3 regions of the Streptomyces sp. NPDC086787 genome follow, and region 1 is predicted to be linked to each of the others. Evidence: riboswitches for the same ligand, from Rfam matches in the RefSeq annotation. Region 1 holds a riboswitch; each other region holds the start of a gene.
The links. Region 1 has a riboswitch for cyclic di-AMP ahead of ACIPK3_RS20375 (C40 family peptidase). Riboswitches for the same ligand answer to the same signal wherever they lie in the genome.
Positions count from the first base shown of each region.

Region 2: it holds a riboswitch for cyclic di-AMP, as region 1 does, so the genes downstream of both, ACIPK3_RS24750 (C40 family peptidase) here and ACIPK3_RS20375 (C40 family peptidase) in region 1, are expected to answer to the same signal.
Region 3: it holds a riboswitch for cyclic di-AMP, as region 1 does, so the genes downstream of both, ACIPK3_RS29090 (M23 family metallopeptidase) here and ACIPK3_RS20375 (C40 family peptidase) in region 1, are expected to answer to the same signal.

Region 1 covers NZ_JBIVBC010000008.1:53,494-62,780, reverse strand. The annotation lists gene ACIPK3_RS20385 (M23 family metallopeptidase) at 1-955, shown strand, start outside; gene pcrA (DNA helicase PcrA) at 986-3,466, opposite strand; cyclic di-AMP (ydaO/yuaA leader) riboswitch at 3,686-3,858, shown strand; gene ACIPK3_RS20375 (C40 family peptidase) at 3,867-4,847, shown strand; gene ACIPK3_RS20370 (hypothetical protein) at 4,875-5,228, opposite strand; gene ACIPK3_RS20365 (NlpC/P60 family protein) at 5,618-6,694, shown strand; gene ACIPK3_RS20360 (LuxR C-terminal-related transcriptional regulator) at 6,698-7,417, opposite strand; gene ACIPK3_RS20355 (PspC domain-containing protein) at 7,414-8,706, opposite strand; gene ACIPK3_RS20350 (PspC domain-containing protein) at 8,940-9,287, shown strand, end outside.
Region 2 covers NZ_JBIVBC010000011.1:182,479-191,765, reverse strand. The annotation lists gene ACIPK3_RS24760 (ATP-dependent Clp protease proteolytic subunit) at 1-510, shown strand, start outside; gene ACIPK3_RS24755 (hypothetical protein) at 517-825, shown strand; cyclic di-AMP (ydaO/yuaA leader) riboswitch at 1,130-1,352, shown strand; gene ACIPK3_RS24750 (C40 family peptidase) at 1,356-1,829, shown strand; gene ACIPK3_RS24745 (ATP-binding protein) at 1,919-2,377, opposite strand; gene ACIPK3_RS24740 (helix-turn-helix domain-containing protein) at 2,591-3,457, shown strand; gene ACIPK3_RS24735 (DUF397 domain-containing protein) at 3,474-3,698, shown strand; gene ACIPK3_RS24730 (8-amino-7-oxononanoate synthase) at 3,779-4,906, opposite strand; gene bioB (biotin synthase BioB) at 5,054-6,286, shown strand; gene ACIPK3_RS24720 (adenosylmethionine--8-amino-7-oxononanoate transaminase) at 6,279-7,559, shown strand; gene bioD (dethiobiotin synthase) at 7,561-8,277, shown strand; gene ACIPK3_RS24710 (class I SAM-dependent methyltransferase) at 8,390-9,091, shown strand; gene ACIPK3_RS24705 (ABC transporter ATP-binding protein) at 9,247-9,287, shown strand, end outside.
Region 3 covers NZ_JBIVBC010000017.1:13,531-22,817, forward strand. The annotation lists gene ACIPK3_RS29065 (asparagine synthase-related protein) at 1-929, opposite strand, end outside; gene ACIPK3_RS29070 (MFS transporter) at 1,714-3,138, shown strand; gene lhgO (L-2-hydroxyglutarate oxidase) at 3,216-4,433, shown strand; gene trmB (tRNA (guanosine(46)-N7)-methyltransferase TrmB) at 4,466-5,290, shown strand; gene ACIPK3_RS29085 (PrsW family intramembrane metalloprotease) at 5,301-6,704, shown strand; gene ACIPK3_RS29090 (M23 family metallopeptidase) at 6,738-7,760, opposite strand; cyclic di-AMP (ydaO/yuaA leader) riboswitch at 7,768-7,927, opposite strand; tRNA gene ACIPK3_RS29095 (tRNA-Met) at 8,163-8,236, opposite strand; gene ACIPK3_RS29100 (dihydrofolate reductase family protein) at 8,297-9,287, opposite strand, start outside.

The sequences.
Region 1 (9,287 bases):
CGCCTATGCGGACACCGGCTACCCGGACGCCGACTACGCGGACCCGGCCTACGCGGACACCGCCTTTCAGGACACCGCCCTTCAGGACTCCCCTTACGAGGAGCCGGACCTGGAGCCGGGCGGATTGGCCGACACGGGTGAATTGCCCGCAGTAACACCACTGCTCGAAGACCAGGAAGAGGTCACCCCGGTCCCCCGCGCGGGCTCCCGCAGCGCGGCGCGCTCCCGTCGCCGCGCGCCCGCCAGGCGCTCCGCGCTGCTGACCGTCGCGGTGCCCTCGGCCTGCGTGATGGGCGTCGCCGGGATCGCCGCCGCCTCCGTGGGCAGCCTGACCGACAGCGGCACTGAGACCAGCGCGGCCGCGGCGGAGACGAAGTCGGTGAAACCGTCCGCCGCCAACACCAAGCTGGACACCCAGCTGGAGAGCCTCTCCGCCGGAGCCGGTGACTTCGCCGACCGGGCGAGCCGTACGCAGGAGCGCATCGACCTCAAGGCCCAGCAGGCCGCGGAGAAGCGGAAGGCTGCCGAGGAGGCGGCCCGCAAGGAGCGGCTGCGCCCCAAGTTCCTGCTTCCCGTCACCCAGAAGGGGCTCAGCGCCTACTTCGGCCAGGCGGGCGTGAACTGGATGTCCGTGCACACGGGCATCGACTTCCCCGTCTCCTACGGCACGTCGGTGCGGGCCGCGACCGACGGCACCGTGCGCACCCAGTGGAACAGCGCCTACGGCAACATGCTGATCCTCACCGCGAAGGACGGCACGGAGACCTGGTACTGCCACCTCTCCCGCTACCGGGTCCCCTCCGGGACGTCCGTCAAGGCCGGCGATCCGATCGCCTACTCCGGGAACTCGGGCAACTCGACCGGCCCCCACCTGCACTTCGAGGTCCGGCCGGCCGGGGGATCGGCGATAGACCCGCTGCCGTGGCTGCGCAGCCACGGACTCGACCCGACGTAGTAGCCGTCGGGCCCGGTCCGCCGCGGCCTGCTACAGCTTCTCCACCGGCGCGTACCGCAGCAGCAGCCGCTTCGGCTTGGCTTCCCCGAAGTCGATCGTCGCCTCGGCGTTCACACCCGTACCCTTCACCGCGACCACCGAGCCGAGCCCGAACTGGTCGTGCGTCACCCGGTCCCCGACGGCCAGGGACACCACCGGCTTCTCCGAGGTCCGGCGCGTGGCGAACCCGGAGGCACCCGACGCCGACGAACGCGAGCGGGACGAGGACAGCGAGGCCGCCACACCAGCCGCGGGCCCGGAGGACACCGGCGCCATCGCCCCGGTCCGCTTCCACTCCAGATGGGCGGGCGGGATCTCCTCCAGGAAACGCGAGGGCGGGTTGTACGAGGGCTGCCCCCAGGCGCTGCGCAGCGTGGAGCGGGTCAGGTAGAGGCGCTCGCGCGCGCGGGTGATGCCCACGTATGCCAGGCGCCGCTCCTCCTCCAGTTCCTTGGTCTGGCCGAGGGCGCGCATGTGCGGGAAGACGCCGTCCTCCATACCGGTCAGGAAGACGACCGGGAACTCCAGCCCCTTGGCGGTGTGCAGGGTCATCAGCGTGATGACACCGTCGCCGTCCTCCTCGTCGGGGATCTGGTCGGAGTCGGCGACCAGGGCGACCCGCTCCAGGAAGTCGGCGAGCGTACCGTTCTCCTCGTCACCGCGCTCCTGCTCGAACTCCAGGGCCACGGAGGCGAGTTCCTGAAGGTTCTCGATGCGGGTCTCGTCCTGCGGGTCGGTCGAGTTCTGCAACTCGGAGACATATCCGGTGCGTTCGTAGATCGCCTGGAGGACGGTGGCCGGCCCCGCGCCGGACTCCGCGACCGTGCGCAGCTCCTCCATCAGCGTGTTGAACCGCTTGACCGCGTTGGTGGAGCGCGCGGCCATGCCGTACGCCTCGTCGACGCGCCTGAGCGCCTGCGGGAAGCTGATCTTCTCGCGCTGGGCGAGGGCGTCGATCATGGCTTCGGCGCGGTCCCCGATGCCGCGCTTGGGCACGTTGAGGATCCGGCGCAGCGGGACGGAGTCCTCCGGGTTGGCGAGCACCCGCAGGTAGGCGAGGACGTCCCGGACCTCCTTGCGCTCGTAGAAGCGGACACCGCCGACGACCTTGTAGGGCAGGCCGACGCGGATGAAGATCTCCTCGAAGACACGGGACTGGGCGTTGGTGCGGTAGAAGACCGCGACGTCACCCGCCTTCGCGTCGCCCGCGTCGGTGAGACGGTCTATCTCTTCGGCGACGAACTGGGCCTCGTCGTGCTCGGTGTCGGCGACATAGCCGGTGATGCGCGCGCCCGCTCCCGCGTTGGTCCACAGGTTCTTCGGGCGGCGGGACTCGTTGCGCTCGATGACCGCGTTGGCGGCGGACAGGATGGTCTGGGTGGAGCGGTAGTTCTGCTCCAGCAGGATCGTCGTCGCGTCCGGGTAGTCCTCCTCGAACTGGAGGATGTTGCGGATGGTCGCACCGCGGAAGGCGTAGATCGACTGGTCCGCGTCACCCACGACGCACAGTTCGGCGGGCGGCAGGTCGGGCTCGCCCGGGGGGACGTCCTCGGCGTGCGCGCCGGTGCCGACGAGCTCGCGGACCAGCGTGTACTGGGCGTGGTTGGTGTCCTGGTACTCGTCCACCAGGACGTGCCGGAAGCGGCGGCGGTAGTGCTCGGCGACGTCCGGGAAGGCGCGCAGCAGGTTGACCGTCGTCATGATCAGGTCGTCGAAGTCGAGGGCGTTGGCCTCGCGCAGCCGTGACTGGTAGAGGGCGTAGGCCTGGGCGAGGGTCTTCTCGAAGCCGTCGGTCGCCCGGGCGGCGAAGTCCTCCTCGTCGATCAGCTCGTTCTTCAGGTTGCTGATCTTGGCGCTGAAGGACTTGGGCGGAAAGCGCTTGGGGTCGAGGTCCAGGTCGCGGCAGACCAGGGCCATCAGGCGCTTGCTGTCGGCGGCGTCGTAGATCGAGAACGACGAGGTGAAGCCGAGTTTCTTGCTCTCGCGGCGCAGGATGCGCACGCAGGCGCTGTGGAAGGTCATCACCCACATCGCGTTGGCACGCGGGCCGACGAGCTGCTCGACGCGCTCCTTCATCTCGCCCGCGGCCTTGTTGGTGAAGGTGATCGCGAGGATCTGGCCCGGGTGCACGTGCCGCTCGCCGAGCAGATGGGCGATGCGGTGGGTGAGCACCCGGGTCTTGCCGGAGCCGGCGCCGGCCACGATGAGCAGCGGGGAACCGGCGTGCACCACGGCCGCGCGCTGGTTCTCGTTGAGCCCCTCCAGGAGCGCTGCGGCGTCGATCGGCGGACGCGGTGCGCCGTCGCGGTAGTACGCCTCCCGGTCCGGCGGCACGTCGAACTTCCCGCCGAACAGATCGTCCGGAACCTGCTCCGGAGCGTAGTCGTCCTCGGGCGGTGGCGGGGGCTCCTCCGCGTGGCCGCGCGGGGCTTGGAGGTTCGCCAGGAAGCTGTCGTCAAAGAGGCTGCTCATCGCTCTCCGAGTCTAGGGGGCCCCACCGACAGCGCGCTGCCGGTCCTGGACACCCCGTTGCCTCACGCTCCGGAGACGTGCCATCACATGAACGGAACTCCGGAAACCGGTCACGGAAATGTATCGGACATATCCCTCGCCAACCTTCACATGAGCCACACGAGTTGGTTACCGTCACGGACAGGCCGTACGACCTCTACCGGTGAACCTCGCCGGGCCGTACGGCCTCCGCCGAGTCCGGAGTGCCACCGCGTGGCAGCCGGAGCCGGGGACCCACCGAACCTCTGGGGTGAATCGGCCCAGTCCCGCACGGGGCACGGCCGTAGGGCAACCCTTCCGAAACACCCGCCCGAACCCGACAGCTAACCCGGTAGGCGGAGCATGGAAGGAGTCGCCTCTTTTGGCGTCGCACCGCAAGTCACGCGCCGTCGGCACCCATGCCACCGGCCCGGCCACCACGGCCCCCGCCCCGGTGGCCGTACTCTCCCGGACCCCCGGGGCCGCCCCCTCCGACGACGGAGCCGGGCCGAGCGCCGCGGAGATCGAGAGGAAGATCGACGACCTGTACCGCCGTAGGACCGCGCCGGTGGCCGAGAAGCACGACCCGGTCAGGGAGCGGTCCGGCAGGCCGCGGGCGCGCGACGCCGCGCCGGAGACGGCCGCCGTCATGCTCGCGGACTTTCCGCAGGACCACTTCGGCCCGGCCAGGCTGATGGGCCGGCTGAACGCGCGCCAGGCCGTGCGGAAGAGGCAGGAGGTCGTCCCGGGCCCCGAAGCCCCGGCCGAGCCCGCGCCGCCGCGGCACGAGCTGCCGGACCAGGAGGACCTGAAGGACGCCAAGACCGCCGTGCAGCTGAAGCTCTCCGCGGCTCGCGTGCTGCTGTCGGAGCGGCTGACCGCGCTGCGGAGCGTCCCCACCGACGGCCCTGTCGCCCTCCCCGCCGACGTCACTGCCGCCATCCTCGGCGACGTCACTGCCGCCATCGGCGTCGACGGCTCCATACCCTCGGCAGCCTCGTTCGCCACCAGGGCCGAGCAGGCGGTGGCCTTCGCCCGCGCGCAGATCGGCAAGCCGTACGTCTGGGGTGCGGCCGGTCCCGGCTCGTACGACGGCCCGGGCCTCACCCAGGCGGCCTGGAAGACGGCCGGCGTCGAGCTGCCGCGCGACTCCCGTCTCCAGGCGGTCTGGGGCGCACCGCTCTCCCTGGCCGACGCCCGGCCGGGTGATCTGGTGTTCTTCTACGACGACTGCACCCACGTCGGCGTCTACATCGGCAACGGCACGATGATCCACGCCCCGAAACCGGGCGCCTGTGTGCGCGAGGAGTCGGTGCGCTACGACGGCGAGACGATCATCCACCGGGTGGTACGCCCCGCCTGAGCGGCCGAGGGGAAGGAAGCGGGACGGTCAGGTCCAGAGCACGGCGATGAAGATGTTGGCCGTGGTCAGCAGGCCCACCAGGCCGAAGAGGCGCTTGTCGACCTGTTCGTCGTCCCGCTTCACGTAGACGAGCCCGAGGATCACGATCAGCAGGGCCAGCTTCACGCCGATCTTGATGTTGTTGACGTGCTGGTCGTCGGCCTGGTTGAGGCCGACCAGGATCACTCCGGTGACCAGCATGGTGAGCGCGCCGTGCAGCATCGCCGGGACGAAGCGGGCGGTGCCACGGCCCATCGCCTTCATCTGGGTGAGGAAACCGCCGAGGAGTGCGGCGATGCCGATGATGTGCAGGCCGACGAAGAGATGGATGAGTACGTCCATGGCTCCGGAGCCTAGTCAGGATGCGGACCCGTCCTCGGCACCGCCCCCCACACAGAGACGCGTCCCATAGCACTCCCGCCCGCGCTCCCGACCCGAAACCGGCGCTTCGGTCACCACGCTGCTCGAAGCCGGTGTCGCCGACCCGGATCGCGATCACATGTGGTCACCACGGCGCCCGAATGGGCCACTTCCGCACAGCTGTTACCGGGCCGACACCGTCCGGTTTAGCGTCCTCCACCAGGTGACCGGCTCCCCACCGCCGTCCAGAACCAGGGGCGGCAGTCGGCCACCACCGCCGAGAAGGGTCCGGCGGCGGCTCGCTCCCCCTGTGCGGGCCGCCGCCGGACCCGCGAAACAGCTCGGCCGTGAGAAAGGACGTGACGGCCCAGGTGGCAGCGCACCGCAAGCCCCGGCAGCGTTCGCTGGGCGGCAGCACCGCCCGCACCGCGGCGACCCTCGCCCTGGCGGGCGCGGCCACCGCGACCGCCTTCGACGGCACCGGGCACGCCGCACCGCAGCTGACCTCGGCACAGGTCAAGGCGCGGGTCGACAAGCTGTACCAGGAGGCCGAGGCCGCCACCGAGAAGTACAACGGCGCCAAGGAGAAGGCCGACGCGACGGAACGGCGGCTCAGCGTGCTGCGCGACGAGGCGGCCCGCGGCGAGGAGCGGCTCAACACGGCGCGGGACACGCTGGGTACGGTGGCGGCCGCCCAGTACCGCAGCGGCGGTTTCGACCCCGTGGTGCGGCTGATGCTCTCCGGCGACCCCGACCGGTATCTGCGGGGCGCCACCTTCGCCGACCTGGCGGCCGACCGGCAGTCCCGGGCCGTGGCCCGGGTGCACAGTCAGCTCCGGGAGATCGAGCAGCTGCGTGGCGCCGCCCGGGTGCAGCTGGTGTCGCTCAGGTCCCGACAGGCGGAGCTGAAGCGGGAGAAGAGGACGGTCACCGGGAAGCTGGCCGAGGCGAGGGAGCTGCTGTCCCGGCTCACACCGCGTGAGCAGAGCCTGATCACGGCATACGACGGGACGGGCGCCACCGCGGCCCGCGGCTCCAGGTCGGCGTCCCCCGACGCACGCGATCCGCTCACGCCCCCCGGCTCCGTCACGGCCCCCGACTCCCGTGCCGCGGCCGCCGTCGCCTACGCCTACCGCAAGCTCGGCAGCCCCTATGTGTGGGGCGCGACCGGCCCCGACGCCTTCGACTGCTCGGGCCTCGCCCAGGCCGCGTACCGCTCCGCCGGGCTCTCCCTCCCCCGCACGACCTACGCCCAGATCAACGCGGGCCGGCGCGTCTCCCGCTCCGAACTGCGCCCCGGGGACCTGGTGTTCTTCTACTCGGGGATCAGCCACGTCGGCATCTACGTCGGCAACGGCCGGATGATCCACGCCCCGAACCCGTCGGCGCCGGTGCGTCTGGCCCCGATCGACCAGATGCCGTTCGCGGGGGCGACGCGGGTGGCCTGAGCGTCACACCAGCCGTCGTGCCGTGGCCCACCGGGTGAGTTCGTGACGGTTGGACAGCTGGAGCTTGCGCAGTACCGCCGAGACATGGGACTCGACCGTCTTCACCGAGATGAACAGCTGCTTGGCGATCTCCTTGTAGGCGTACCCACGGGCGATCAGGCGCAGTACCTCGCGTTCGCGTTGGGTGAGGCGGTCCAGGTCCTCGTCGACCGGCGGGGCGTCGGTGGAGGCGAAGGCGTCCAGTACGAACCCGGCCAGGCGCGGGGAGAAGACGGCGTCGCCCTCCTGGACCCGGAAGACGGAGTCCACCAGGTCGGTGCCCGTGATCGTCTTCGTCACGTAGCCGCGCGCGCCGCCGCGGATGACGCCGATGACGTCCTCCGCCGCGTCGGAGACGGACAGCGCAAGGAAGCGGACGGGCCGCTCGGCGTCGGCCGCCAACGCGGCGCAGCGGCGCAGCACTTCCACACCGCCGCCGCCCGGGAGGTGGACGTCGAGGAGGACCACCTCGGGCCGGGTCGCGGTGATCACCGTGACGGCCTGGTCGACGTCGGCGGCCTCGCCGACGACCTCGACGCCGGTCTCCTCGGTCCGGCCGATCTCGGCCTGGACGCCCGTGCGGAACATCCGGTGGTCGTCCACGAGGACCACCCGTACCCGGCGTTCGGCCGCGCCGCCCTCCGCCGCTTCCGCCGTGCCGTTCGCCTCGGTCGGGTCGCTCATGACGTCTTCTCCACCCTCTCCATCTCCAGCTCGACCTCCGTACCGCCGTCGGGCACGGCTCTCAGTCTTGCCGTACCGCCGTTGCGTTCCATACGGCCGATGATCGATTCTCTGACGCCCATACGGTCGGCCGGGATCGCGTCGAGGTCGAAGCCCGGCCCGCGGTCCCGGACGGACACGAAGACCGTCCTTCCCTCCACCTCGGCGTAGACCTGCACGGCGCCGCCCTCGCCACCGTACTTGGCGGCGTTCACCATCGCCTCGCGCGCGGCCTGCATCTGTGCCGTGAGCCGTTCGTCGAGGGGGCAGTCGCCGACCACGACGACCTCGATGGGGACGCCGTGCTTGTCCTCGACCTCGGCGGCGCTGCGCTTGACCGCGTCGGCGAGGGTGACCGGTTCCTCGTCCTCGTCCTTGCCGGTGCCCTCGGGTTTGTAGAGCCAGGCGCGCAGGTCCCGCTCCTGGGCCCGGGCGAGACGGCGCACCTCGTTCGCGTTCTCCGCGTTGCGCTGGATCAGGGTGAGGGTGTGCAGCACGGAGTCGTGGACGTGGGCGGCGACCTCGGCCCGTTCCTGGGCGCGGATGCGCATCAGGCGCTCCTCGGAGAGGTCCTGGGTCATCCGGACCAGATAGGGCCCGGCGAGGAGGGTTATGCCGACGAGCACCGCGAGGGCTGCCTGGAGGACCGCGCCGAGGTGGGAGGGGGAGCCGCGGAGCACGAAGATGCCGGAGACGCCGGCGGTGACGAGCAGGACACCGCCGACCGCGCGCAGCAGTGTGAGGGTGCGACGGCGGCGGCCGACCTCGACCCAGCGGGCCCGGCGGGCGTTGTCCGCCTGGCGCCAGACCAGGGCGACGCCCGCACCGACGAGAACGGCCGGCAGCAGATACGCCTTGGCCCCGTTGCCCAGGTTGACGCTGCTCACGAAGACCATGGCCACGACGACCATGAGGAGCAGCGCGACGATCTGGCCCCGGTCCGGCTTACGGGTCACGAGTCTTCGGCGGCCGTCCGGCGAGGTCTCGGTGCTGACCAGGGACGGCGGCTTCTGGTCACCGACCCCGCCGACGCCGAGCGGCACGAAGAACCAGAACGCGGCGTACAGCAGGGCTCCGAGTCCGTCGGCCAGGAACAGGCCGGCGAACACCAGGCGCACCCAGATCACGGGCAGCCCGAGGTGCCCGGCGAGGCCCCGCGCCACGCCCCCGAGCCAGCGGCCGTCGCTGCTGCGGTAGAGCTTGCGCGGTGGCCGCGGGTCTTCGAGGGGCGCTGCTGCGGCTTCCGGCATGCCACCGATGGTCACACGGCGGCGGTTTCGGGGGCATCAGGGGCGGCCCCCTAGACTCCCCTGATCTTCGGACTCCGCCGATCTTCCGATCTTCGGACTCCGTCGATCTTCGTGGCTCTCCCGGCGATCGTGCCCGGCTGCTCGCGATCGCCGGCCCTCTCAGGGCCGATATCAGGGTTCACCCAGGGTCAACCCGGCTGCCGTCCCGACACCGCGGCCGTCACCATGGACCCATGACGGATCACGAGCACGCCGCGACGGCCGCGGTGTCCCCCAGGTTCCGGCGCGACCGGCGCCACAGGATGGTCGGGGGCGTGTGCGCCGGGCTGGGCCGGCACACGGACATGGATCCCGTGATCTACCGGATCACCCTCGCGGTGCTCGCCGTGGCCGGCGGAATCGGCCTCATCTTCTACGGTTTCGCCTGGCTCTTCGTGCCGTACGCCGACGACGAGGAGAACGAGGTCCGCAAGCTGCTGACCGGCCGGGTCGACGGGCAGGCCCTGACCGCCGTGCTGTTCGCGCTGGTCGGCTGCGGGGTGTTCCTGACGATGCTGAGAAACGGCGGGGTGCTGGCCTTC
Region 2 (9,287 bases), on a different contig from region 1:
GACGAGGTCTCGGCGAACGATGTGGTCGCGCAGCTCATGCATCTCGAGTACGCGAGCCCGGACCGCGGCATCTCGCTCTACATCAACTCCCCGGGCGGCTCGTTCAGCGCGATGACCGCGATCCACGACACGATGCGGTACGTCGGCTGTGACGTGGAGACGGTCTGCCTCGGGCAGGCCGGCCCGTCCGCCGCGGTGCTGCTCGCCGCCGGTACGCCGGGCAAACGGTTCGTACTGCCGGGCGCGCGCGTGCTGCTGCGGCAGCCGTCGCTGCCCGAACCGACGGAAGGTCAGCCGAGCGACCTGGCGATCCGGGCCCGGGAGTTGGAGCGGGTCCGCGCGCGACTCGAGGAACTTCTCGCCCGGTACACGGGGCGCACCCCGGAGCAGGTGCACGAGGACCTGGAGCGTGACCTCGTCCTCGACGCGCGGGGCGCACTGGAGTACGGGCTGGCGGACGGGGTCGTAACGAGCCGCGAGGCGTCCCGCACCGCGCCGGGCGAGAGGTGACCGCCGATGCTGCCGCCGGAACTGCCGCCGCTGCCCGCCCTGACCCGGGCCGAGGGCGAACTCGTCGACCGCTACCTCGACGCGGTCGACCTGCTGGGCCGGATCAACCCGGCGCAGCAGGAGGGCACGTACAGCGGGCTGCGGGCCGCCCAGGCCCTGGTGTCCGCGGCGACGGCGCTGCGCGACGCGCTGGCCGTCATGCACCGGCGGGGTGAGTCGGAACTGCACGCGGCCACCCTGGCGCGGGCGATGCGGGTGCTGGACGGGGAGCGCCGAACCGCCCGGGTCACCGTTCCGCCGAGCCGGACGGGCTGACTTCCGTTCGTCCGCAAGGGTGTTGAAACGGCCCAGAAGGCTTACCCCCGTACGGCGTAGCCGAGCGTCCGTTCGTGAGCCCGTAGGAGTTGCGCAACACGCCTGTCAGAGCCGGACGGTGGGGTACTCCGCCGCTGGTCCGGGGGCCGTTCGCCCTCTCGACCATGACTCGAACACAGCAATGTCCACCCGAACGGGTGAGTGGTGAGTAACCCCACAAATCCCCGATTCCATTGGGTTTTTCGGACACGGGTGAGTGAAGATCCCTGTCTGACGACAAGCCCCCGCCACAGCGGCGGGGCGGTCCGGGTGGACGCCGAGTCCTGCCGCCTCCCGGATGACCGGTCGACAGGAGTGGATCGGCAGGAGTGGAGGACCCAAGCAAGACGGGTCGCCGGAACGGATGTTCGCTGGTTCATCTGTTCGTTCTGAGCGTCCCTTGGGGTGAAGCCGCGGCAACGCGGCCGGGCTACTTCGCCAGCCCGAATCCGACAGGTCATCCTTCACAGGCGGCTGACGAAGGGTTGCGCATGACTGCGCTCAATCGTGTCCCGTCGCTCATGGCCCGTGCCGGTACGGCCTCGGCCCTGACCATCGCCGCAGTGGGCGGCTCGATCGTGGTTCCGGGCATGGCGTCCGACGCCGCGGCGGCGACGACGGCTACGAAGGCACTCCAGATCGCGGCTTCGAAGAAGGGCGCCCCGTACAAGTGGGGCGCCAGCGGTCCGCGACGGTTCGACTGCTCGGGGCTGACGCTCTACTCGTTCAAGAAGGCGGGCAAGAGCCTGCCCCGCACGGCCGCCCAGCAGTACAACAAGACGCACCACGTCTCGTCCGGGCACCGCAGGGCCGGCGACCTGGTCTTCTTCCACTCGGGATCCAACGTGTACCACGTGGGGATCTACGCCGGTAAGGGGAAGATCTGGCACGCCCCGAAGAGCGGGGACGTGGTGAGACTGCAGAAGATCTGGACGAAGAGCGTCTGGTACGGCCGGGTCGGCTGAACCGCCGAGGGGGCGGCGGCTCGCATCGCGGCGTCGCCCCCTCGGGCCCGGCCCGTCCCCCGCGCCTCCCCGGCGCCTCCCGGCGCCGGTCAGGGGTCCTGCTGCCCCGCGGCCGTCAGCGGCTGGGCGGTCACGGTCCACGGCAGTTCGATGGCCACGGTCTTGCCGCCCTCCCGCGTGGGCCGGACGCAGAGTCTGCCGCCGCACTCCGCGGTCAGCCAGCGGATGATCACCATGCCCCGGCCGTTGTCCTGCTGCACGGCAGCGGGTAGCCGCTTGGGGAAGCGCGGATGACTGTCGGTGACGCCGATGCTCAGCCGCTCCGCGCGGTCGAGCACGATGTCCACCGTGAACGTGGGCGACTGCCCGAAGGTGTGCTGCACGGCGTTGGTGGCGAGTTCCGAGACGATGAGCCGGATGGTGTCGGCCACCTCGGTGTCCGACGGCAGACCCCATTCCGCGAGGGTTCCCAGTACGTAGGAGCGGGCCGCGGCGACCGAGACGGGATCGCTCGGCAGAGTTACGGACGCTTCCAAATGATCTGCCATGGCGACGTCGTCCCTTTCACGCGGGACCGGAGTCCGACACGCTGCGGATGGTTCGAGTACGGTCCCGGACTGGTGCTTCGCCGCCAGACTGCCACCACCGCCCCGGCCACGGGTATCGATCCGCCAAGATGTGCATATATCTGTCGCTCGATGCGGTGAACTCTGCGACGGCAGAGCGTATTTGGGCGGCCCGGGTGGAGTAGGGAGTAGTCCATGCAGAACGGTCCCGCGGTGCGCCGCCGGAAACTCGGCGCCGAACTGCGCATGCTGCGCACCGGGGCGGGTCTCACCAGCGGTGAGGCGGCCCGGCTGGTGGGCTGGCACCAGTCGAAGGTAAGCCGTGTCGAGACGGGCGCGAGTGGAGTGAAACCGGCCGATGTGCGGTTACTCCTGGACGCTTACGGGCTGACGGACCGCCAACTGCGCGAACTGATCATGGTATTGGCGGGCGCGGACGACATGGGCGGCCGACACCACTGGTCGCACGCCTACCGCGGGGTGCTTCCGCCCGCCTACCGGGACTTCATCAGCCTGGAGTCACAGGCGAGCACGATGCGCACACTTGAGACGTCGGTGGTCCCCGGACTTCTCCAGACCCCGGCCTACGCACGTGCGGTGACCAGGGCGGCCGTACGCCCGGGCGACGACGCCGAACAGCGGCTCGACGCGCTGGTGGCGGTGCGGCTGGCCCGCCAGGACGTGCTGCGGTCGGATCCGCCGCTGAAGCTGAGCGCCGTACTGGACGAGGCCGTGCTGCACCGGCAGGTCGGCGGTCCGGAGGTGATGGCGGGGCAGTTGGAGCGGCTGGCTCAGGCGGCGCGGCTGCCCCAGGTACGGCTTCAGGTGCTGCCGTTCGCCGCCGGCGCCCACATCGGCATCACCGGACCTTTCGTTATTTTGTCATTTCCGCGCACTTCCGATCTGGACGTGGTTGTTCTCGACCAGTTGACGAGTAGCCTCTATCTCGAACAGAAGGACGACCTCCGGGCCTACTCCGAGGCCTTCAAAACCCTTCAGGGCCACGCCCTTTCACCCGAGGAATCGATGGATTTCCTCGCCGGGCTGGGCGACGGCGCATAACGCGTAAGGAGGCACCATGACCGCACTGGCTCGGCACCTGCCCTCCAGTACCGAGCTGCACGGCGTGCGCTGGCTGCGCAGCAGCTACAGCACGGGAGCGAACAACTGCGTGGAGACGGCACGGCCGCGCTCCGGCCCGCTGACCGGACTGCTCGCCGTACGCGACTCCAAGACCCCCTCCGGGCCGGCGCTGCTGTTCTCCGCCGGGAGCTGGACCGGCTTCCTGGCAGCGCTCCGCTGACCCCCGTACCCCCCGGAGCGCCGCCCCACCGCCACTGACTCAGTGTCCGCCCAGGCGGTGCACGGCCGTGTCGTGCGGACTCACGGCCGCGCCTCGCCGATGACACGTACAGCGCGTTCGATCTCGGCCTCGGAGAGGTCCGCGCGGGCGGTCAGCCTCAGCCGTGAGATGCCGTCGGGCACGGAAGGAGGACGGAAGCAGCCCACGGCGAGGCCTGCCGTACGGCAGTCGGCCGCCCAGCGCACCGCCCCCTCGGGGGACGGCGCCCGCACGGAGACCACCGCGGCCTGCGGCCGTACCGCCTCCATACCCGCGGCGGTCAGCCGCGCGTGCAGTTCAGCGGCGACCTGGCGTGCCCGCGCCGCGCGCGCCGGTTCCCGGCGCAGCAGCCTCAGTGCGGCCAGCGCCGCGCCGACCGAGGCCGGTGCGAGTCCCGTGTCGAAGATGAACGTTCGTGCCGCGTTGACCAGATGGTCGATCACCCGGGCGGGGCCGAGCACGGCACCACCCTGGCTGCCCAGCGACTTGGACAGGGTGACGGTGACGACGACGTCCTCGGCGCCCGCGAGCCCGGCCTCGTGCGCCGTTCCCCGGCCGCCCTCGCCCAGCACACCGAGCCCGTGCGCGTCGTCGACCAGCAGCCCGGCGCCGCGCTCCCGACAGGCCTCGGCGAACGCGGCGAGCGGCGCGGCGTCCCCGTCGACCGAGAAGACCGCGTCGGAGACGACCACCGCGGGCCCCTCGTGCGTGCCGAGCGCCTTGCGCACCGCGTCCGGGTCGGCATGCCCGACGACCTGCGTGGTGCCGCGAGCCAGCCGGCAGCCGTCGATCAGCGAGGCGTGGTTGCCGGCGTCGGAGACGATCAGGGTGCCGTGCGGGCCGAGAGTGGTGACCGCGGCGAGGTTGGCGGCGTATCCGGAGGAAAACACCAGAGCCGCCTCGAAACCGCAGTATTCGGCCAGCTCGCGCTCCAGCTCGCCGTGCAGTTCGGTGGTGCCGGTGACCAGCCGGGAGCCGGTGGAACCGCCGCCCCAGGTGCGCACGGCGGCCGCGGCCGCGTCGGTGACCTCGGGGTGCCGGGCCAGGCCCAGATAGTCGTTGCTCGCCAGGTCGAGCAGCGGCGAGTCGGCCGGCCGGGGGCGCAGCGTCCGTACGAGTCCGGCACGCCGGCGCTGCTCCGCCTGGTGGTCGATCCAGCCGAACGCCATGGGTCCTCCGGGGCTTTTGTAGGTAGCGGACAGACACTAGCCGGACGCCCAGCCGCCCAGGGTGTGGCAATACCCACACGGTGATCCGTCTCCGTTGTGCAATCTCTCCTTGGCCCCGGGCGGTCCCGTAAGACAGGATCGGACCTCATGGACCTGCTGAACACGCTGGTGGACAAGGGGCTTCGGCGCGAGCTGCCGACCCGCGAGGAAGCACTCGCCGTGCTCGCCACCTCCGACGACGATGTGCTCGATGTGGTGGCCGCGGCCGGCAAGGTACGCCGGCACTGGTTCGGCCGACGCGTGAAACTTAACTACCTGGTCAACCTCAAGTCCGGCTTGTGCCCGGAGGACTGCTCCTACTGCTCGCAGCGGCTCGGCTCCACGGCCGGCATCCTGAAGTACACCTGGCTCAAGCCCGACGAGGCGTCCAAGGCGGCCGCCGCGGGCCTGGCCGGGGGCGCCAAGCGGGTGTGCCTGGTGGCCAGCGGACGCGGCCCGACGGACCGTGACGTGGACCGGGTGTCCGACACGATCAAGGCGATCAAGGAACAGAACGAGGGCGTCGAGGTGTGCGCCTGTCTGGGTCTGCTCTCCGACGGGCAGGCCGAACGGCTGCGCGAGGCGGGCGCGGACGCGTACAACCACAACCTCAACACGTCCGAGGGAACATACGCGGACATCACGACCACCCACACGTACGCCGACCGGGTGGACACGGTGCAGAAGGCACACGCGGCCGGCCTGTCCGCCTGTTCCGGTCTGATCGCGGGCATGGGCGAGAGCGACGAGGACCTGGTGGACGTGGTCTTCTCGCTGCGCGAGCTGGACCCGGACTCCGTTCCGGTGAACTTCCTGATCCCGTTCGAGGGCACCCCGCTCGGCAAGGAGTGGAACCTCACCCCGCAGCGGTGTCTGCGCATCCTGGCGATGACACGGTTCGTCTGCCCGGACGTGGAGGTGCGGATCGCGGGCGGCCGCGAGGTGCATCTGCGGTCGATGCAGCCACTCGCGCTGCACCTGGCCAACTCCATCTTCCTGGGCGACTACCTCACCAGCGAGGGACAGGCGGGCAAGACCGACCTGGACATGATCGCGGACGCCGGGTTCGAGGTGGAGGGCGCCGACGAGGTGACGCTTCCGGCGCACCGCGCGGACGCGGTGGGCGGATGCGGGTCGCACGCCGGGGCGGGCTGCGGGTCGCACGAGGACGCGGGCTGCGGGTCGCACGAGGGTGCGGGCTGCGGCAGCGTGTGTGGTTCCGCCGGGGAGGCCGCCGAGGCTCCCGCGGTCACCGCCGGTGCCGCGGCCAACGAGCCGCGTACGGATCTGGTCGCCGTCCGCCGCCGGGGCGCCGGAACGGACCTCGCGCCCAATGCCTGACCTGAGCGTGCCCGAACTGCTGGCACTCGACCGGCGGCACGTCTGGCATCCGTACGGGCCGATGCCCGGCCGGGACGAACCGCTCGTCGTGGAGTCGGCGAGCGGGGTGCGGCTGCGGCTCGCGGACGGCTCGGGCGAGCTGGTCGACGGCATGTCGTCCTGGTGGTCGGCGGTCCACGGCTACCGTCACCCGGTGCTCGACGAGGCCGCGCGGGAGCAGCTCGGGCGGATGAGTCATGTGATGTTCGGCGGGCTCACGCACGAGCCCGCCGTCCGGCTCGCCAAGCTCCTTGTCGACATGTCTCCAGAAGGGCTGGAGCATGTCTTCCTCTCCGACTCCGGCTCGGTGTCGGTCGAGGTCGCGGTCAAGATGTGCCTCCAGTACTGGCGTTCGCTCGGCCGGCCGGAGAAGCGGCGCCTGCTGACCTGGCGGGGCGGCTACCACGGCGACACCTGGCAGCCGATGTCCGTGTGCGACCCCGAGGGCGGGATGCACGAGCTGTGGAGCGGGGTGCTGCAGCGCCAGGTCTTCGCGGACGCCCCGCCCGCGGACTACGAGGAGACCTACGCCGAACATCTGCGTACCGAGATCGAGCGGAACGCCGGTGAAATCGCCGCGGTGATCGTCGAGCCGGTGGTGCAGGGCGCGGGCGGGATGCGGTTCCACTCCCCCGCGTACCTGCGGGTGCTGCGCGAGGCGTGCGACGCGCACGACGTGCTGCTGGTGTTCGACGAGATCGCCACCGGGTTCGGCCGCACCGGCGAGTTGTTCGCGGCGGACCACGCGGCGGTGACACCGGACGTGATGTGCGTGGGCAAGGCACTCACCGGCGGGTATCTGTCGATGGCGGCGACGCTGTGCACGCCCCGGGTGGCCGACGGGATCTCGCGCGGCGAGGTGCCGGTGCTGGCCCACGGACCGACGTTCATGGGCAACCCGCTGGCGTCGGCCGTGGCCTGCGCCTCGATCGAGCTGCTGCTGGGGCAGGACTGGCGGGCGGAGGTCACCCGGATCGAGACCGGGCTGAAGGAGGGGCTGGCACCCGCCGCCGACCTGCCCGGGGTGAAGGACGTACGCGTCCTGGGCGCGATCGGGGTGGTCCAGCTCGACCACGAGGTGGACATGGTGGCGGCCCGCCGCGCGGTCGTTCGCGAGGGTGTGTGGCTACGGCCGTTCCGCGATCTGGTCTATACGATGCCGCCGTACGTGACCGGGGACGCGGACGTGGCACGGATCGCGCGCGCGGTGTGCGCGGCGGCACGGGAGGGATGAGATGCCAGTACTGGTGATCACGGGGACCGGCACGGAAATCGGCAAGACCGTCACGACCGCCGCCGTGGCCGCCGCCGCGCTGGCCGCCGGGCGGTCGGTCGCCGTGCTGAAGGCCGCGCAGACCGGGGTACGGCCGGGCGAGCACGGCGACGCCGACGAGGTGGCACGGCTGGCCGGATCGGTGACGGCGACCGAACTCGCCCGCTATCCGGAGCCGTTGGCGCCCGGCACGGCAGCGCGGCGGGCGGGACTGGCTCCCGTGCGCCCGCACGAGGTGGCCGAGGCCGCCGCCAAACTGGCCACCGATCACGACCTGGTGCTGGTCGAGGGGGCGGGCGGTCTGCTCGTCCGGTTCGACGCGGCGGGCGGCACGCTGGCCGACGCGGCGAGTCTGCTGAACGCGCCCGTGCTGGTCGTCGCCGCCGCAGGGCTCGGCACCCTGAACACGACCGAGCTGTCGGCGCGTGAACTTCGGGCCCGGGGAATTGAGTTGCTCGGTGTGGTGATCGGCAGCTGGCCCGGCTCACCCGACCTCGCCGCGCGCTGCAACCTGGCGGACCTGCCCGAGGTGGCCGGGGCGCCACTGCTGGGCGCGCTCCCCGCGGGCGCCGCCGCGCTCCCGCCGGGCGACTTCCGGACCGCGGCGCCGGGCTGGCTGGCTCCCCGCCTGGACGGCACCTGGGACGCGGAGGCGTTCCGCGTCCGCGAGGCGCCGTAGCGGACGTACGGCGCCGCCGACGTCCCCGAAGGGGGGTGCGACGGCACCGTACGGGGGAGAATCCCCATGGATTCGTCCCGGCCGTCCTGGCCGTCGTGTCTGGGAGGTTGCCATGGGGGTACGGCCCGCGGGCTCCGGCAAGCCGGTGCGCGATCCCGTCCACCACCCGTTGTTCGCCCGCTGCTACGCCCGGATCAGTACGCGCGCCGAGACCAGATACGGCATGGCCGCGATGCGCCACCGGCTGCTCGCCGGGCTGTCCGGGCGGGTGATCGAGATCGGGGCGGGCAACGGGCTGAACTTCGCGCACTATCCGGCGGCCGTCTCGGAAGTGGTGGCGATCGAACCCGAACGGCTGCTGCGCCGGCTGGCCGTCCAGAACGCCCTGCGCGGTGACGTACCGGTCGACGTGGTGCCCGGCGCGGCGGAGGCGCTGCCGGTCAAGAGCGAGGCGTTCGACGCGGTCGTACTGTCCCTGGTGCTGTGCAGCGTCCGTGACGTTCCCCGCGCCCTCGCGGAGGTACGGCGCGTGCTGCGGCCGGGCGGCGAGGTGCGGTTCTTGGAGCACGGCAGGGGCGGCGGTCCGGCGATGGCGTTCGTGCAGCACGCCCTCGACCGCACCCTGTGGCCCGCCCTGACCGGCGGCTGCCACCTCACCCGCGACCCGGTCACCGCGCTGCGGACCGGCGGCTTCGAACTGGGCCCCTACCGGCGGGTGCTGCTCCCGGAGCGGGGCCCGACGCTGCCCACCTCGTACTGCGTCCTGGGCACGGCCTGGCGGCCCGGGACACGCGGGGACACGAACGGGGGCTAGGAACCCTGGATCCCTGGATCCCTGGAAACCCATGAACACGGCCCCTGCCCGGTGCGAGACTCCTCGGGTACAGGGGGGATTACGGACGTGCCCCCGATCACACTAGGCTCAGCCACGACACGGGAGTATGACGTCAGGCGAGCGAGGAGGCGGCGTTGTCCACACCTGCTGCGGAGCAACCGCCCGAGCGGTCGGG
Region 3 (9,287 bases), on a different contig from region 1:
TCGTTGAAGGTGACGGCGAGCAACCGCTCCCCGGCGCCGGTGCCATGGCCGAGGACCGTGCCCGGCATGCCCGGCAGGCCGGCCGCGAGCAGCGCCAGCGTTCCCGAGGCGGGGCCGCCGGACAGGTCGGCGCCGATCCCCGGGACGGGCATCCCGCGCGCGGCGCGCCGTTCGGCCGGGCCCATGCCGGGCACCGGGCCGGGGTCGATGTCGGGGACGTGCCGGGGTGCGGACAGCCGGACGCGCACCGCCTCCACGAGGGCGTCCCGCACGGCGTCCACGGCACCGGCGGGGTCGGCCGGGGGCGCCGCCATCACGAGGGAGGCGGCCTGCTCGTACGCGGCGATCTCGCGTGCCCCGGTGCGCAGGACAAGCGCGTGTCCCGGCGGCACCCGCCGTACGCCGTCGTACGGCGTCGAGTCGAGCAGCGCGGCCGGTACGTCGGGGGCGGCGAGGAGCGCCGCGAGGTGGCCGAAGTCGAGGTTGGCCTCGATGAGGTCGGCGAGCGGCAGCGCGGCGGTCGCGTAGGCCGTGCCGCCCGCCCAGGGGGTGTGGAAGACCGGTCGGGCGCCCGCCAGGTCGCCGCAGACGGTGACGCGGCGGCCGGCCTGGACGACGGCCGTGTAGCTGCCCGGCCAGGCGGTCAGATGGCGCAGCGCGCCTCCGCGCGCGGTGAGCAGACCGAGCCGCAGTTCCTCGTCGGAGGCGCCGCAGATACCGAGGACGGCGATCCGGGTCTGCGCGTCGGCCCGGACCACGCGCACCTCGTCGGGACGCCAGTCACCGACCGCCCACAGCGGATCGGGGTCGCCCCAGAGGAGTTGGGAGCCGACCGGATGCACGGTCTCGCCGTCGTATCCCGTGGCGCCCGCGCCGCCGGTCCCGAAGGCACCGGCGGCGGCGCTGCTCCATCCCACCAACCACCGCATCGACGCCTCCACAGACCGTGGACAACTACCGCACCGCATGAACCGGTTCACCATGCTGCCACGAAGAACGCGCCCCCGAGGGCCGCTGGCGCCGCCTTCCACCGATGGAGTGCGCCCACGCGCGCGTGCCCGCGCCGAGGCGAAGCGGAGGCGAGCCTTCACAGGACGCGGAAACAGACCCTCGCGCGACACGGAAACGGACGCCCGCGCGACGCGGCTGCGAACCCCCGTACGGCCCAGGCGAACTGCGACTCGAATGCGCCCCCGGAACGCTCCCCAAGAGCACCCTTCGCGCCCTCAAGTTCCATGGTGGGAGCGGTAGTAGCCCGCTGGAGGCGAGGGTTGTTTTCAGCCAAGTTCAGCCAAATCGGCGACGCGGGAACGGGCGTGCACACGCTCCGTACAGGCCCCGGCATGCCCCATGGCGGCGCACAGTCCGGGAGGCGGGCATCGCCTCCCGGACCGGTCCGCCACCCGCGGGGATGTAGGTGGCGGTGTCCCCCAGCCCGCTGGATCCAGTACAGCGGGCCGACCCACGCACCACCCATGGAACCGTTCCGGCCGTGGCCGGAGAAGAGCGCACGGACGGGCGCACGGCCACACGACAGGGGCACGTCGCGAGGGGCCGTGCACGGTGCGTACAGGGACCGCACTTCCGTGCGGGCCACAATCCCGCCATCCGGAACAATGCCCCTTAACGCTTGGGATGCGGCGAACTACGCTGGGTTTACGAATGCCGCATGGTTATGCCAGCGCGGCAGCCGGCTGTGTCGAGGGGTGGCTCATGTCCAGGGAGCAACGCGGGCCGAACGAAAAACTCGGCGCCGTTCTCGCCCTCGCGGGAATCAGCAACGCGGGCCTCGCGCGGCGCGTCAACGATCTTGGCGCCCAGCGTGGGCTGACACTTCGCTACGACAAGACCTCGGTGGCGCGCTGGGTGTCCAAGGGCATGGTGCCGCAGGGTGCCGCCCCGCACCTGATCGCCGCGGCGATAGGCCAGAAGCTCGGCCGCCCGGTGCCGCTCCACGAGATCGGTCTGGCGGACGCGGATCCCGCCCCCGAAGTGGGCCTCGCCTTCCCCAGAGACGTCGGACAGGCGGTGCGGTCGGCGACCGATCTGTACCGGCTCGACCTCGCCGGGCGCCGGGCGGGCTCCGGCGGCATCTGGCAGTCGCTCGCCGGATCGTTCGCGGTGAGCGCCTACGCGACGCCCGCCTCACGGTGGCTGATAACCCCCGCCGACAGCTCGGTCGCACGCGAGGCGGGCCCCGCCGAGGGATCCGGCTCACCGATCAAAGTCGGCCACAGCGATGTGCGCAAACTCCGGGAGGCCGCCGAGGACGCGCGCCGCTGGGACTCCAAGTACGGCGGCGGCGACTGGCGTTCCTCCATGGTGCCGGAGTGCCTGCGGGTGGAGGCCGCGCCGCTGCTGCTCGGCTCCTACTCCGACGGGGTGGGCCGCGCCCTGTTCGGGGCCACCGCCGAACTCACCCGGCTCGCCGGCTGGATGGCCTTCGACACCGGCCAGCAGGAGGCCGCCCAGCGCTACTACATCCAGGCGCTGCGCCTCGCGCGCGCGGCCGCGGACGTCCCCCTCGGGGGATACGTCCTCGCGTCGATGTCGCTCCAGGCGACCTACCGGGGCTTCGGCGACGAGGGCGTCGACCTCGCGCAGGCCGCGGTGGAGCGCAACCGGGGCCTGGCCACCGCCCGCACCATGAGCTTCTTCCGGCTGGTCGAGGCACGCGCGCACGCCCGCGCCAGTGACGCCCAGGCGGCGGGTACGGCACTGAAGGCGGCCGAGGGCTGGCTGGAGCGCAGCCGCGACGGGGACAGCGATCCGTCCTGGCTCGGTTTCTACGGCTACGACCGCTTCTGCGCCGACGCCGCCGAGTGCTACCGCGATCTGAAGGCACCCCGCCAGGTCCGCCGCTTCACCGAGCAGGCCCTGTCGAAGCCGACCGAGGAGTTCGTGCGCTCGCACGGGCTGCGGCTGGTCGTCTCCGCGGTCGCCGAGCTGGAGTCCGGCAACCTGGACGCGGCCTGCGAACAGGGAGTGCGGGCGGTGGAGGTCGCCGGGCGCATATCGTCGGCACGCACCACCGAGTACGTGAAGGACCTCCTGCACCGGCTGGAGCCGTACGGCGACGAGCCACGCGTGGTCGAGCTGCGGGAGCGCGCGCGCCCGCTGCTGATGGCCCCGGCCTGAGCGTGACCGGCACCACCTGGCCCGAAGGCGGCACGGGAAGGCATTGTCAGTGGGGCGGTGCACTATCAACCCAGGAGGTGGTGCAGGTGCGGGAGGCCGCATACGACTGCGACGTGCTGGTGATCGGCGGAGGGATCGTCGGCCTGTCGACGGCGTATGCGATCACGCGTACCGCGCCGGGCACCCGGGTGACGGTGCTGGAGAAGGAGCCGGGCCCCGCCCGGCACCAGACGGGCCGCAACAGCGGCGTCATCCACAGCGGGATCTACTACCGGCCGGACTCGCTCAAGGCGAAGTACGCGGTGCGGGGCGCCACCGAGATGCTGAAGTTCTGCGCCGAGTACGGCATCGCGCACGCCGTCACCGGCAAGCTGATCGTCGCCACCGACCGGTCCGAGCTGCCCCGCCTGCACGCCCTCGTGCAGCGCGGCCGGGAGAACGGAATCCCGGTGCGGGAGCTGGGCGCCGCACAGATAGCCGAGTACGAGCCGGAGGTGACCGGTCTGGCCGCGATCCACGTCGGCACGACCGGCGTGGCCGATTTCGCCGGGGTCGCACAGCGGCTCGCCGAGGTGTCGGGAGCGGAGATCCGGTACGGCGCGCGAGTCGTCCAGGTGGACCGCCGCCCCCGGCTCGGTGTCGCCGTGCGCACCGCGACGGGGGACGTCGTGCGCGCCCGGGTCCTGGTGAACTGCGCCGGACTGTACTGCGACGAGGTCGCCCGGCTCACCGGGGACGAGCCCGAGATGCGGATCGTGCCGTTCCGCGGGGAGTACTGGGAGCTGGCCCGCCCCGACCTCGTGCGGGGACTGGTGTACCCGGTCCCGGACCCGGCGTTCCCGTTCCTCGGCGTACATCTCACCCGCGGGATCGACGGCGGTGTGCACGTCGGCCCCAACGCGGTCCCCGCCCTGGCCCGCGAGGGATACGGCTGGGGAGTGGTGCGGCCGCGCGAGCTGGCAGGCACCCTCGCCTGGCCCGGCTCATGGACGCTGGCCCGGCGGCACTGGAGATACGGGGCCGGAGAGCTGCACCGCTCGGTGTCGAAGCCCGCGTTCACGCGCGCGGTGCGAAGACTGCTCCCGGCCGTCACGGCGTCGGACCTGGTGCGGGCGACGCCAGGGGTGCGGGCGCAGGCCGTCCTGCGGGACGGCACACTCGTCGACGACTTCCTGATCCGCGAGGGGCCACGGGCCGTGCACGTGCTGAACGCCCCGTCACCGGCGGCCACGGCGTCCCTGCCCATCGGACGGGAGGTGGCGCGTCGGGCGCTGGCCGTACTGGGGTCCGCGTGACCGTTGAAGCGGCCAGTAAAATCGTCCCCACTGTGGCTGACTCGCTGAACACCCCCGAACCCCACCGGCACGCCCCCGGCGTCCCCGTCCGGCACTCCCGCACCAAGGGGGAGCCGCGGTTCCCCGACGGCCCGCAGGCCGATCCGGCCGGCTCGCACTTCGAGCGGCGGATCCGCAGCTTCCAGCCGCGCCGCAGCCGGGTGACCACGGGACAGGCGGACGCGTTGCAGCGGCTGTGGCCCAAGTGGGGGCTCGACATCGACGGGCAGCAGACCATCGATCTCGGCGAGCTGTTCGGGAACGACAACCCCGTGGTGCTGGAGATCGGGTTCGGCATGGGCGAGGCCACGGCGCAGATGGCCGCCCAGGACCCGGGCCTCAACATCCTCGCCGTCGACGTACACACCCCGGGCCAGGGCAACCTGCTCAACCTCGCCGACCGCGGCGGCCTGTCCAATGTGCGGGTGGGCAACGGGGACGCCATCATCCTGCTGCGCGAGATGCTCACGCCCGACTCGCTCGACGGGCTGCGCGTCTACTTCCCCGACCCCTGGCCGAAGAAGCGGCACCACAAGCGGCGACTGATCCAGCCCGAGTTCCTCGACCTCGCCGCCACCCGCCTGGGGCCGGACGCGCTCGTGCACTGCGCGACGGACTGGCAGCCGTACGCGGAGCAGATGCTGGAGGTGCTGACCGCGCACCCGGACTTCGAGAACACCCAGCCCGACGGCGGCTTCGCCCCGCGTCCCGCCTTCCGGCCGCTGACCCGCTTCGAAGGACAGGGCCTGGACAAGGGGCACACGGTGAGCGACCTGCTGTTCCGCCGGGCGCGGCACCCCGAACCGCGGCGGCGTTAGGGTCGGTGCCGTGCCCACCTTCCCCGCGTATCCGATAGACGCCTATCCGATACCGCCCACCGGTCCGGCCCACGTCGTACTCCGGCATCCACGCTGGTGGCAGCGCACGGGGGTGCGGTACGGCGCGCTGATCACGCTGCTCGCGCTCTCCGGGCTGGTCATCCTCGCGCTCGTCCGTGAACAGACCGGCACGCAAGGGTTCCTGGTCGGGATCTGTCTCGCCGTACTGCCCGTGCCGATGCTCGTCACCGCCTTCCGCTGGCTGGACCGGGTGGAACCCGGACCCTGGCGGAACCTGGTCTTCGCGTTCGCGTGGGGCGCCTGCGCGGCCGCCCTGATAGCCATCGTGGCCAACAGTTTCGCGACCAAGTGGATAGCCACCACCACCGCCGACCCGGCGGGCGCGGACACCCTGGGCGCCATCGTCATAGCGCCCGTCGTCGAGGAGTCCGCCAAGGCCGCGGCCGTCCTCCTCATCTTCCTCTTCCGCAGGCGGGACTTCACCGGGATCGTGGACGGCATGGTGGTGGCGGGGGTCACCGCCACCGGCTTCGCCTTCACCGAGAACATCCTCTATCTCGGCACCGCGTTCGGCACCGACCAGATCACCGGCGGCCACGGCGCCGCCTCCGTCACCGTCGGCACCTTCTTCGTGCGCATCATCATGTCCCCGTTCGCGCACCCCCTGTTCACCGTGCTCACCGGCATCGGCTTCGGCCTCTCCGCGCTCACCGCCCAGCACCGGCGCGCCCGGCGCGTACTGGTGCCGATCGGCGGACTGCTGCTCGCGATGGGCATGCACGCGTTCTGGAACGGCTCCTCGACCTTCGGCCCGTACGGCTTCCTCGCCGTGTACGCGGGGTTCATGGTGCCCGTGTTCGGGCTGCTGATCTGGCTGGCGATCTGGACCCGGCAGAACGAGTTGCGGACCGTGCGCGAGGAACTCCCGGTGTACGTCCTGGCCGGCTGGCTGGGGCTCGCGGAGCCGTTCGCCCTGGGCTCGATGCGGGCCCGGCAGCTGGCCCGCGACTACGCCGGCCACCACCTGGGCAAGCCGGCCGCGCGGGCCGTCGGACACTACGAGAAGAACGCGACGTCACTGGCTCTTCTGCGGCGCCGGGGACGGCGCGGGCAGGCCAACCCCGACTTCGCCGTGCGGGAGCGCGAACTGCTCGCGGAACTGTGGAAGCTGCGGCATGTCGCCCGGCCCGCGATGGAGTACGCGGCGCGGGCCTCGGCACCGGTGCGGATGCCGGTGGCGGTGCCCTGGCCGTCGTACGGGACGCAGGGGGTTCAAGGGATGTACGGCGCACCGGGCGGGTACGGCGGCCAGGGCGTGTACGGCCAGGCGGGGCCGCCGCATCCGGCGCAGCAGCAGTCGCCGCACCCCGTCCACCACCCGTACCACCCCTGACGTCTCGGGCCTCGGGCCTTCAGGCCTGGGGACTCAGGGGTTGAGGCCCTTGCCCCGCAGCCAGGTCATGGGGTCGATGCCGGTGGCCTGGCCGCCGGGGTGGACCTCCAGGTGGAGATGCGGGCCGGTGACGTTGCCGGTGGCGCCGACGCGGCCGATGATCTCGCCCGTGGCGACCTTCTGGCCGGTCTTGACGCTGATCGAGGACTGGTGGCAGAACCACAGCTCGGTGCCGTCGTTGAGGGTGAGGATCGTGCGGTAGCCGTAGGAGCCGGCCCAGCCCGCCTCGGTGATCGTGCCGCTGTGGATGGCCTTGATGAGGGTGCCCGTGGGGGCGGCGAAGTCGAGGCCGGTGTGATAGCCGGACGACCACATGGCGCCGGCCTGGCCGAACGTCGAGGTGATCGTGTACGAGGAGGTCGGCAGCGTGTACTGCTTGGCCAGCTTGGCGAGACGCTCGGCCTCGGCCTGCTTCTTGACCTCGGCGGCCGCCTTCTCCTTGGCGTCGGCCGCCTGGGTCGCCGCCACCTTCTCCGCCTGGGCGGCCGCGGCGAGGATGCGCTGGTCGGCGGCGGCGGTGGCCTTGTTCTCGGCCTGACCCTGCTGCCGTTCGGCCTGCGCCATGATGCGGTTGCGCAGCGCCTCACCGGCGTCGTCGGCGCCCTGGGCGCTGTCGTCGGAGGACACACCGAGAGCGCTGAGCGCGGTGCCGGAGCCCGCGGGGGTCTCCTGGGAGCCGTTGCCGAGCAGGGAATCCACGGAGGGCAGGTCGGGCATGGCGATGGACACCGGCGGCTTCCCGGTGTTGGCGCTGGCCATGCCACCCGCGCCGACGGCGGCTATGACGCCGACGCCGAGAACCGTGGAGCTGCGGGCGAGTCCGCCGCCGCGCTGCTTGGCGACGCGGTGCCGGCCGCGTACCTGCTGAAGGGAATCCTCGGTGGGATTCCACTCCTCCCAGGGGCCCTCGTCGGCGCGGAAGTCGCCGTAGCCGAAGGTCTCGGGATGCCGACTCGGCTCGTACGGGGCTTCAGGGGCAGGCCGGTTGGACGCCACGCGGGCGCACTCCTTTCCTTCCGCCGCCTACCGGGTTAGCTGACGGGTTCGGAGCAGGAAGGTCTCCTACGCGCGTATACCGGCCGTACGAATACGGCGACATCCGCGTGATTCACCCCAAAGTGGTGGTTCCCCGGTTCCCTTGCGGGATTCGGCGCGTGCGCACGGAGCCGCCTTGGCTGACGGCTGGGACGACCGCGCTGCGTTATCGAACGTTAATAGACCCCGAGGCTGGATTCCAAGCCGTTCGGCTTGATCATTACCGTTTCCCTGACGGAAGTTAGGGGTCAGGACCGGTTAAAACCGGGCGAGCTATCCCACCCCGGAAGCCGGAAACTGTCGGACCCCGGGAAACACTCAGGGCCGGAACCCATTCAATGGATTCCGGCCCTGAGCCTTCAGTAGCGGGGACAGGATTTGAACCTGCGACCTCTGGGTTATGAGCCCAGCGAGCTACCGAGCTGCTCCACCCCGCGTCGTTGTTCCTCAAGCATACGCCATGTTCGGAGTGCCGAGCACACGGGTTTATCCAGGGCTTATCCGAGCAGGTGCCGGTTCGGCTCCTGGGCCGCCTCCGCGTACTCGGGCAGCACGACCACGTCCACGCCCTCGCCCGCCAGCAGCCCGCTCCCGTCGGCATCCGTCACGAACGTGTCCGGCTCGCGCCAGGCCGTGACCACGCGCCGTACTCCCGCCGCGAGGATCAGCCGCGCGCAGGGAGCGGGCCGGGACGACCGCCGGGCGCAGGGCTCCAGGCTGGAGTACACGGTGGCGGCCGCCAGCCTCGGATCGGCGGGGTCGATCTTGGCGAGCGCCGCCTCCTCGGCGTGCGCGTGCGGGTCTCCGCCCTCCCGCGAGTGGCCCCGGGCCAGTTCGGTCCCGTCCGCGGCCACCACGACCGCGCCCACACTGAACGCCGTGTCCGAGGGCGGGCACAGTGCGGCCAGCTCGCAGGCGATCCGCGTCCAGTGCCGGTCGGCCGCGGTGACGGACCGCCCGGCGCCGGGCGCGGTCGGCTCGTACCGCATGAGGACGACGTCCTCGATACGGCGGGTCTCCACGAGCCGGAGCCGGCCGCCCTGGTAGCCGCCGGGCCCGAACAGCCGGGGCGCCGCCGGTTCCCCCACGAGCAGCGGGGCGAGCACCAGCTGGAGTTCGTCGGCGAGGCCCGCACGGAGCAGCTGGGTGTGAATGGTGCCGCCGCCCTCGACCATCAGCCGCCGCACCCCGCGCTCCTCGGACAGGTGGGTGAGCAGCGCCCGCCAGTCGAGATCGGCTCCGAGCGGAACGACGTCGGTGGCGAGAGCGAGTTCCCGTGCCCGGTCGGCACCCTTGTCCGTCGTGTAGAGGACCTTCTCGCCGCCGGTGTGCCAGAACTTCGCGTTCGGGTCGAGTTCGCCGGAGGCGCTGACGGTGACCTTGAGCGGGTACTCGGCCCGGCCCGCGGCCACCCGGGCGGAGCGCCGCTCGGGCGAGTAGACGAGGAGCCGCGGGTTGTCGGCGCGAACGGTGCCGGCGCCGATCAGG